Regions from separate parts of the Streptococcus sp. ELY_86 genome, predicted to be linked through region 1. Evidence: riboswitches for the same ligand, from Rfam matches in the RefSeq annotation. Region 1 holds a riboswitch; the other holds the start of a gene.
The links. A riboswitch is a leader RNA that binds a small molecule or an ion and turns the genes downstream of it on or off. The one in region 1 is predicted to bind FMN.

Region 1 (4,418 bases):
GGCTGAATGATATCGTCTCCGTCAGGAATAATCAATTCGTGATTGCGCTCAATAGCACAAATCACAATGTTGCTGAATTTTTTGCGGAATTGATTCAAGGACATCTGGCAGAGCTTGTTGGTGTCTACGATTTTAAATTCCATCAGCATGACACGGCCATTGACAAAATGTTCTACAGACAGCGTATTTGGGAAATCAACCATGTTGGCAATATAACGGGCTGTCAGCAGTTCCGGATTGACGACCAGGGAAAAACCAAGAAAGTTTTTGTCTTTAAAATAAGTATTGGAATATTCAGGGTTGCGAACCCGTACAATCGTTTCTGCAGCTCCCATTCTTTTGGCCAGCACAGCTGCTACCATGTTTACTTCATCCTTATCTGTAATAGCGATGAAAATATCACAGTTTCGAACGTCAGCCTGCTCCAAAATTCTGAAATTAGCACCATTGCCAACGATTCCCATAATATCAAGGCGTTTTGTCACATGATTAAGCACAGTTTCATTTTCTTCAATGAGAATAACATCGTGCTTTTCATCAACAAGTGAGCGACAGAGAGCCTTTCCGACCTTACCGCCGCCAACGACAATAATTTTCATGATTTACCTCCAAATTATAATAACTATCATACCTCTTTTCAGGAGAAAATGCACTAGTTTTCTATGGAAATTCAAAAGAAAAACGGAAAGGAAGAGGGCTGCTGTTCTATTTGAAAAGCAGTTCGTTTTTTCTGAAAAAAATCTTAAATTTTTTCTAACATTTTATTGACATCTTTGACAGAAGTGTTATACTATATACCAAGCTACTCATTGTTTTAAATCAAACCTGTTATGATTTAAGATAATGAGGCCCCACATACCACGTTACCTGCTGAGCATGACTCCGGGTTTCGTGGTTCTTTTTTTGGAATAAATAGACCAGCAGAAAGTTAGTATAAGATGAATATTGAAACATTGGAAAAAGAAAATCAGGCTCACGCTTCAGGCAAAAATCATGTTGTCCTGTTTGAACCGCAGATTCCTGCCAATACCGGCAACATTGCCCGTACCTGTGCAGCTACCAACAGTCCTCTTCACATTATCCGTCCTATGGGCTTTCCGATTGATGATAAGAAAATGAAGCGAGCCGGTCTTGATTATTGGGACAAACTGGACGTGCATCTGTATGACAGTCTTGAGGAGTTTATGGACAGCTGCTTAGGCAAGCTGCATCTGATTACCAAGTTTGCTGAAAAAACGTATTCGGATGAGCATTATGATGATGGACTGACGCATTATTTTATGTTTGGCCGTGAGGACAAGGGGCTGCCGGAAACGTTTATGCGTGAGCACGCTGAAAAAGCCCTGCGTATTCCGATGAACGATCAGCATGTCCGAAGCCTCAATCTGTCAAATACGGTCTGCATGATAGTCTATGAAGCTCTCCGTCAGCAGCAGTTCACTGGTTTGGAGCTTAGCCATACTTACGCTACCGACAAATTGAAGTAGGCTCATCTGTCTTTTGTTTCTTTAAGTCTGGCAGATAGTTTGTCTGGGAATGTCTGATTAGCAGTCTTAGCTTTTTGTCTGAGCAAAACAAGCGGTCTTTGAAGAATTTTCCGGAATTAAGAAAGAGTACTTGTTATTAGGGCTGTTTTTTGATATGCTAGAAGTGTCTTCAGGGCAGGGTGCAATTCCCGACCGGCGGTGACTGATAGCTGAATGATTTATTTTTTTCTGTTTGCTTAGCTGCTAACTTAAAACAGTGCTATTGCGACAGGGTAAGAGTAGATGTTAATTATCAGAAGTCCGCGAGCGCAAAGCTGATGTGGTGCAACTCCACAACCGACAGTAAAGTCTGGATGGGAGAAGACAAAGGGTTTTTGCGCTTGGCATTGATACTCTTTGCAGCTTCTTTCGATTTGTAAAAATTGGAGGAATTTTTTTATGAAAAAAACACAAAGCTTAGCTATTATTGCGATCTTATCGGCACTTTCTTTTGTGCTCATGATTTTCAACTTTCCCATTATTCCGGGTGTTGATTTTTTGAAGCTTGATTTTAGTATCATTCCGATTTTATTGGGCTTGGTGCTGTTTAATTTACGGAGTGCCTTTGCCATTCTCTTTGTGAGAAGTCTGCTCAAGCTTTTACTGGATAATGGCGGACCCGGCGGCATCATTGGTCTGCCGATGAATATAGCAGCGCTTGGTGTCTTTGTTTTAGCTTTTGGTCTTATTTGGAAAAATAAGGAAGAAACAAAAGCATTTGTCATTGCCAGTGCTGTCGGAACAGTTGCCATGGCTGCGGTTATGGTTGTTTTGAACTATATCTATGCCATTCCGCTTTATGCCAAGTTTGCCGGATTTGACATCGCTAAATTCATTGGTGTTGGGAAATACTTAGTCAATATGGTTATTCCTTTTAATCTTCTTGAAGGAGTTATTTTTGCAGTCAGCTTTGCTGTTATTTATGCAGCGGCCAAGCCGATTTTAAAAACTTATAGAATTCATGAAAAATAAACAATTTTATCTTTTGGGAGCTTCTTTTGCTGCCTTACTCTTTTTGCTGCTGGGCTATGCGGTTAAATTTTATCCTGATGCTTTAAAGGTTTTTGACAGCAGTGTGCAGGAGGCAATACGCGGCGATTTGCCTAAAGGCGCAACGATGTTTTTTAAAGCGGTAACTCAGCTGGGACATGAAGCTTATGTTTTTGCCTATGTCTTTTTCATCGCCTTGATCTTTTATTTTTGGAAAAAATGGAAGGCAGAAGCTTACTTTTTAGCTGGCAATCTTGTTTTAATGGGCATTTTGTCAACAGCTTTTAAATATTTATATCATCGTGCAAGACCCGACCTTTACTACCTCGTTGAAAAACCGATGGGACCGTCCTTTCCGAGCTGGCATGCGGCATCGACCATGATTGTTGCCTTGAGCTTGGCTTTTATTGTTCAGCAGCGGATAACAAAAGGAGAGTTTAAACGGATTGCACAGGCAATACTGATTCTTTTGGCGGTCTTAACAGCTCTGTCACGGATTTATTTGGGAGTTCATTACCCTTCTGACATAGTGGGAGGCTGGCTGCTTGCCGCTGCTGTTGCAGCCTTTGTCTATCCTTTTTACGATCAAAAACGCTTTGAATGGCGCTTTCAAGGCCGGCAGAAGTAGCAGAAAATTAGTCTTAATAATCTAGAAGAGCTGTTCATGATACGGTAGAGGTATCTGTGAAACAGCTCTTTTTGCTAAAAAAATCAGGCAATCACAATACTTCGTGTTATAATAAAGTCAATATAGCAAAACAGTATAAAAAAAATAAATTTAAAAGTCCCCTAGGACTTTGCGGAGCAGCTTTAGCGGCTTTAGCCGCAAAGCTGCTAACAAATTGAAAGGAGCTATTATGAACGTGCATAAGCACTCCCACCATGAGCATCATCACCACTTATCCAATCAGTCAAGCACTCGCATTTTTATCGCTTTTATGTCCAATTTTGTTTTTGCCATTATTGAGATGATTTTCGGCGGTATTTTTAATTCCAGCGCTATTTTGGCCGATTCTGTTCACGATTTTGGCGATGCCGTGGCTATTGGTCTGTCTTATTATTTTGAGCGTTTATCCAAGCGCAGGAGTGACTATAAATATACGCTGGGTTATTGGCGTTTCAGTCTCCTGGGTGCTTTAATGACCGCTGTTATTCTTATTATCGGATCTGGCTTGGTTTTATTTGAAAATGTTCAAAAAATAATGCATCCTGAGCCAGTTAACTACAATGGGATGCTGATCCTTGGTCTGGTTGCTATCGCAGTCAATATTGTGGCCAGCCGTGTTTTAAACGGGGAAGCATCTGAGCATGAGTCCGTTTTAAGCCTGCATTTTCTTGAAGATATTCTGGGTTGGGTGGCTGTTATTATTGTTTCTCTGGTTTTGAGAGTGACGGACTGGTATATTCTTGATCCGCTCTTGTCTGTGGCGATTGCGCTCTTTATTTTGAGCCAGGCCCTGCCTAAGTTTATCAGAAACCTATCTGTCTTTTTGGAGCATGCTCCCGGGAATTGTGATGTCCAGCAGTTAGAAAGGGAAATTTTGGCCTTGGAATGGGTTCAGGCCATCAATCAATTCAATCTTTGGTCCTTAGACGGCCGCAAAAATATTGCCATGATTCATCTGCTGGTTGCTCCTGATTGCAATGAGCAGCTGTTAAAAGACCGCGTTCATCATCTGTTTCAGACCTATCATATTGTGGAGTCAGCTGTTGAATGTGATCACTCAACCTTCCAGCACCTGCACCACAGTCCTTATATAAAATAAATGAAAATGTTATAATGAAAATATGGAAAAACGATACAATACTTTAAATGCTTACTATCGCCGGCTTTTTGGCGAAAAAATCTTTAAAGTGCCTATTGATGCCGGCTTTGACTGTCCTAACCGTGATGGCACGGTG
Region 2 (4,418 bases), on a different contig from region 1:
GATCAAGGGCCCCTTCGGTATGACCGCGCCGTTCCAAAACACCTCCTTTTTTGCCAATCAAAGGAAACATGTGCCCGGGCCGCTTGAAGTCAAGAGCTCTGCTTTCTTCCGAGGAAAGGGCCTGAATGGTTTTTGCCCTGTCAAAGGCGGATATACCTGTTGACGTGGTATGATGGTCGACACTGACCGTAAAAGCCGTTCCGAAGACATCTGTATTGTCGGCAATCATGTCAGACAGATCCAGCTGCTCAGCTATTTCCTTTGAAATGGGAGCACAGATGAGACCGCGTGCTTTTTGCGTCATAAAATTGACCTTGTCTGCACTCACAAGACTGGCCAAACCGACCAGATCGCCCTCAGCTTCCCGATCAGCATCGTCCGTCAGAATAATCAGTTCTCCTTCTTTGAGCCTTTGTATGGCTGCTTCAATTTTTTCAAACATGGCGTCTCCTTTCAGCACTTGCCTGTGCTTTGATGTATTTACCCAAAATATCTGTTTCAATATTAACCCAGTCGCCTGCTTTAAGCTGACCCAAGTTCGTTTTTTCACGGCTGTGCGGAATCAAGGATACTGTAAAACGCTCCTCATCGCAGGACACAACTGTCAGACTGACCCCGTTAATAGCGACTGAGCCTTGCGCAATGATTTCCCCAGCATGCCCCTGAGGGTACGAAAAGGTTAAAATTTCAGCATTTCCCAGACTTTTCTTGTCAAGCAGCTGGCTCTGAGCATCAATATGTCCGGTCACAAAATGTCCCTCAAAGCGCCCGGCAGCTGATAAGGCAGGTTCAATATTAACAGCATTTCCAATATGCTGATAGCGTAGATTGGTCCTCTTAAAAGTCTCCGGCATAATATCAACCACAAACTCACGGCCTCTTTTAGCAACACAGGTCAAGCAGGCACCGTCAACCGCGATACTGTCACCGATAGCGATTTGATCAAGAAAGCCTGCAGACACCTGGCAGGTCAGGCGAACGCCTTGGCTGTTTTTGCTGAGATGGCTTATTTTCCCTTTTTCCTTAATTAATCCTGTAAACATGGATCCTCCTTTCTTTTGGCAGAAATTCGCCAATCCTCACCAACCTGCTCTAAGGATACATCAGGCAGATTAGTCAGGGTTTGTGCTATTCTGGTGCTGCTCATGCTGGCCAAGGCATCTCCTCCTAAAAGAATCGGGGCCAAGTAAAGCAGCCATTCATCCCAAAGATCAGCTGCATAAAAGTCATCGTGAATATGGCTGCCGCCTTCAACATAGAGAGACTGAATACCCTCTTTAGCCAGCTGTTTAACCACTTTATCAACCGTCCAGTCAGGGTCACAAAAAACGCTGACATGAGCAGGCAGATCTTCCACAGGTCTTTGGCTAAAAAGATAGACCGGGGCTTCGCTGTTAGTAAAAAGCTGAAGCTGCCTGTGGCTGAACAGCCGACCTCGCCGATCTAAAACAACACGAACCGGTGGGAAAAGACTGCTCTTTGCTGCCAGAAGGCCGGGGTCATCCAGCAGAGCTGTTTCGCTGCCGATTAAAATAGCCTGATAATCACTGCGTTCCTGATGAACCAGCTCTTTGGCTTTCTTTCCAGTCAAAGCTGTCCGTTTGCCTTTAAAAGCAATCTTGCCATCTAAACTCATGGCGCTTTTTAAAACAATATAGGGCCGCCCATGCCGGTAAAAATAATTATAGTGGGGATTGAGCGCTTCTGCTTCTTTTTCCAGCAGACCAACATCAACCGTCAGTCCCTGACTTTCTAAAAACTGCCGGCCCCTGCCTGCGACTAAAGGATTGGGATCTAGCTGGGCAATAACGACCCGTGTGATTCCTGCCTGAACAATACTTTCTGTGCAGGGGGGCTGCTTGCCCTGATGATGGCAGGGTTCAAGCGTTACATAAAGCGTTGCCCCTTTCAATTCTTCGGCGTTTTGACAGGCCATTATCGCATTTTTTTCTGCATGATAATCGCCATATTTTAAGTGAGCTCCCTTAGCAATGACCTGATTATTTTTAACAATAACCGCTCCAACCAGCGGATTGGTATAGGTCTGGTATTTTCCCTCCATGGCTTTAGCAATAGCTAAAGCCATAAACTGTTCATCCATACTGCCTCCTTTCCAACACAAAAAACCCCGTAAAAATATTACGGGGCAGATAAGGTTTACCATCATAAAAGACCGACAGAAGAATATTCACTCTTAATCTGAACATGTCCTGTCTTTGACAAGAAGTCTGGAACTATGCTGTTTTCAGCAAGGTTAACAGCAGCTTTTTAAAACAGATATTTAGACCAACAACACCTGCATAGCTGAAAAACTTCCTGTATGCAAGAACACTTGACTCTTTAACAGCCAAGGTATCACTTGACAGACTGGCAACATCCCTTTGGGGAAGCCTAGTCTCTTCTTTTATTTTCTTCTCCCATCCAGACTATACTGTCGGTTCCGGATTTTCACCGGATCAACCGCTCTCGCAGTTCACGGACTTCAAGCTCAGCTTGTCACCGTCGGTCGGGAATTTCACCCTGCCCCGAAGAAATAAATCTATTCAATTGCCTAAAGGATAACACGCTGACAGCAATTTGTCAACACTTACCTATGCTCAGGCAAAAACTTCTTTTAGAATAGCCAATCCCTGGTCCAGCTCATCTTTGGTTAGGGTCAAAGGCGGCAACAGCCTGATGACATTGCTGCCTGCAGTAAGCACAATCAATCCCTTGGCACGCGCTGAGGCAAGCAGCAGACTCAAATCTGCGCTTGTTTCAATCCCAATCATACAGCCCAGTCCGCGAATCTGAGTGACCTTGGGATTATCGGCCAGCATACTCTTCAGCTGGTCTTGCAAGTACTCTCCCTTAGCCAGTGCAGTTTCTAAAAATCCCTCTTCTTTTAAGACTGTTAAGCCGGCACTGGCTGCTGCCATGGCTAATTTATTGCCGCCAAAGGTCGATCCGTGACTGCCGTAACCAAAAGCTGCCGACAGCTTAGTTTTCCCCAGCATGGCTCCGACAGGAACTCCGTTTGCTAAGCCTTTAGCCAATGTGAAAATGTCCGGCTCAATGCCGTAATGCTCAAAAGAATACAGCTTGCCCGTCCGGCCCATGCCTGTTTGAACCTCATCAACAACCAGTAAAATATTTTTTTCCTTGCAAAAAGCAGCCAAATCTCTGACAAAATCTGGCTCAGCCGGGTGAATACCGGATTCTCCCTGAACTAATTCCAGCATCACCGCAGCAGTGCGTTCAGAAGCCAAACTTTTGACGCTGGCCAGATCATTATAATCTGCATAAAGAAAATGGGGAACCCCGTCACCAAACCCCTCTTTTATCTTGTCCTGACCGGTTGCAGACATCGAGCCGAAAGTCCGGCCGTGAAAGGAATCTTTAAACGTGATGATTTCCTGCTTGCCGGTCGCCTTGCGGGCAAGCTTGATAGCAGCCTCATTGGCTTCGGCTCCGCTGTTGCAAAAGAAAGCCAAATAATCGCGGTCGCCAATCAGTTTTTCTGCCACCTCTTCCTGCAGAGAGTTCTGGTAAAGATTGGGAGTATGCCAAATGCGGTCAGCCTGTACCTGCAGAGCGGCCTTGACCTGCGGGTGAAACCCCAAATTTGTCACACCGATACCTGATGAAAAATCAAGGTATTTTTTGCCGTCTGCATCAAACAAATAATTTCCTTCTGCTTTGACAAATTCAATAGCCGCTCTTTTATAATTTTGAAATAATTTACTCATCTTTGCCTCTCCTGTTACTGTCGGAAGCTCTGCTGCCTTCCTGTCCTTTTTACCGGTAGTCATTTTTATCCTTTGTGAATCAAGGTTCCGCCTGCCAAACTGTCAGCAATCAACACCTGGGCAACGCCTGCCTCAACGGTCTTTGCAGCACTTTCGATTTTGGGAATCATACCGCCTGTGATGACGCCCTTTGCAATCTTTTCAGGAATCTGCTCAATCGTTAATTCCGGCAGCACACGCCCATTTTCTAAGACCCCTTTAACATCTGTCAGAAGAATCAGCTTTTCAGCAGACAGAGCTGCTGCTGCCGCTGTCGCCAGATAATCCGCATTTATGTTGAGCAGATCACCCTTTTGAGAATAGCCCAAAGAAGCCAAGAGCGGAATCTTTTTATCCTTGAGCAGTTCTAAAAGAGGAGCAGTGTCTATATCAGTTACCTCTCCTACATAACCGTAAGTAACCTTATCTAAAAAATCGGCTCTTACCAGCTGCCTGAGCTGCGATTTCAGCTGCAGATTATCAAGGCCTGCCTGCGTCAGCCGATCACTTAGATCCTTTCCGACAATATCTAACAGTGCATGGCTGACCAAAGTCATATCCTCACGGCTGGTCACCCGCAAGCCCTTAACTTTTTTGATGGGAACCTGCTTTTCCTCCATCAGCCTGTTGATAGCAAAGCCGCCGCCGTGC

Region 2: another riboswitch for FMN. It lies ahead of ribD (bifunctional diaminohydroxyphosphoribosylaminopyrimidine deaminase/5-amino-6-(5-phosphoribosylamino)uracil reductase RibD); the one in region 1 lies ahead of AC4HAN_RS02770 (ECF transporter S component).

The regions. Positions count from the first base shown of each region.
Region 1 is NZ_JBZFUK010000001.1:571,570-575,987, reverse strand. Features, by position in the region: gene trkA (Trk system potassium transporter TrkA) at 1-599, opposite strand, end outside; gene AC4HAN_RS02775 (tRNA (cytidine(34)-2'-O)-methyltransferase) at 939-1,487, shown strand; FMN riboswitch at 1,649-1,856, shown strand; gene AC4HAN_RS02770 (ECF transporter S component) at 1,926-2,498, shown strand; gene AC4HAN_RS02765 (phosphatase PAP2 family protein) at 2,488-3,144, shown strand; gene AC4HAN_RS02760 (cation diffusion facilitator family transporter) at 3,374-4,282, shown strand; gene mnmL (tRNA modification radical SAM protein MnmL/YtqA) at 4,305-4,418, shown strand, end outside.
Region 2 is NZ_JBZFUK010000002.1:365,362-369,779, forward strand. Features, by position in the region: gene ribA (GTP cyclohydrolase II) at 1-442, opposite strand, end outside; gene AC4HAN_RS04675 (riboflavin synthase) at 435-1,043, opposite strand; gene ribD (bifunctional diaminohydroxyphosphoribosylaminopyrimidine deaminase/5-amino-6-(5-phosphoribosylamino)uracil reductase RibD) at 1,028-2,101, opposite strand; FMN riboswitch at 2,406-2,537, opposite strand; gene AC4HAN_RS04685 (acetylornithine transaminase) at 2,598-3,728, opposite strand; gene argB (acetylglutamate kinase) at 3,794-4,418, opposite strand, start outside.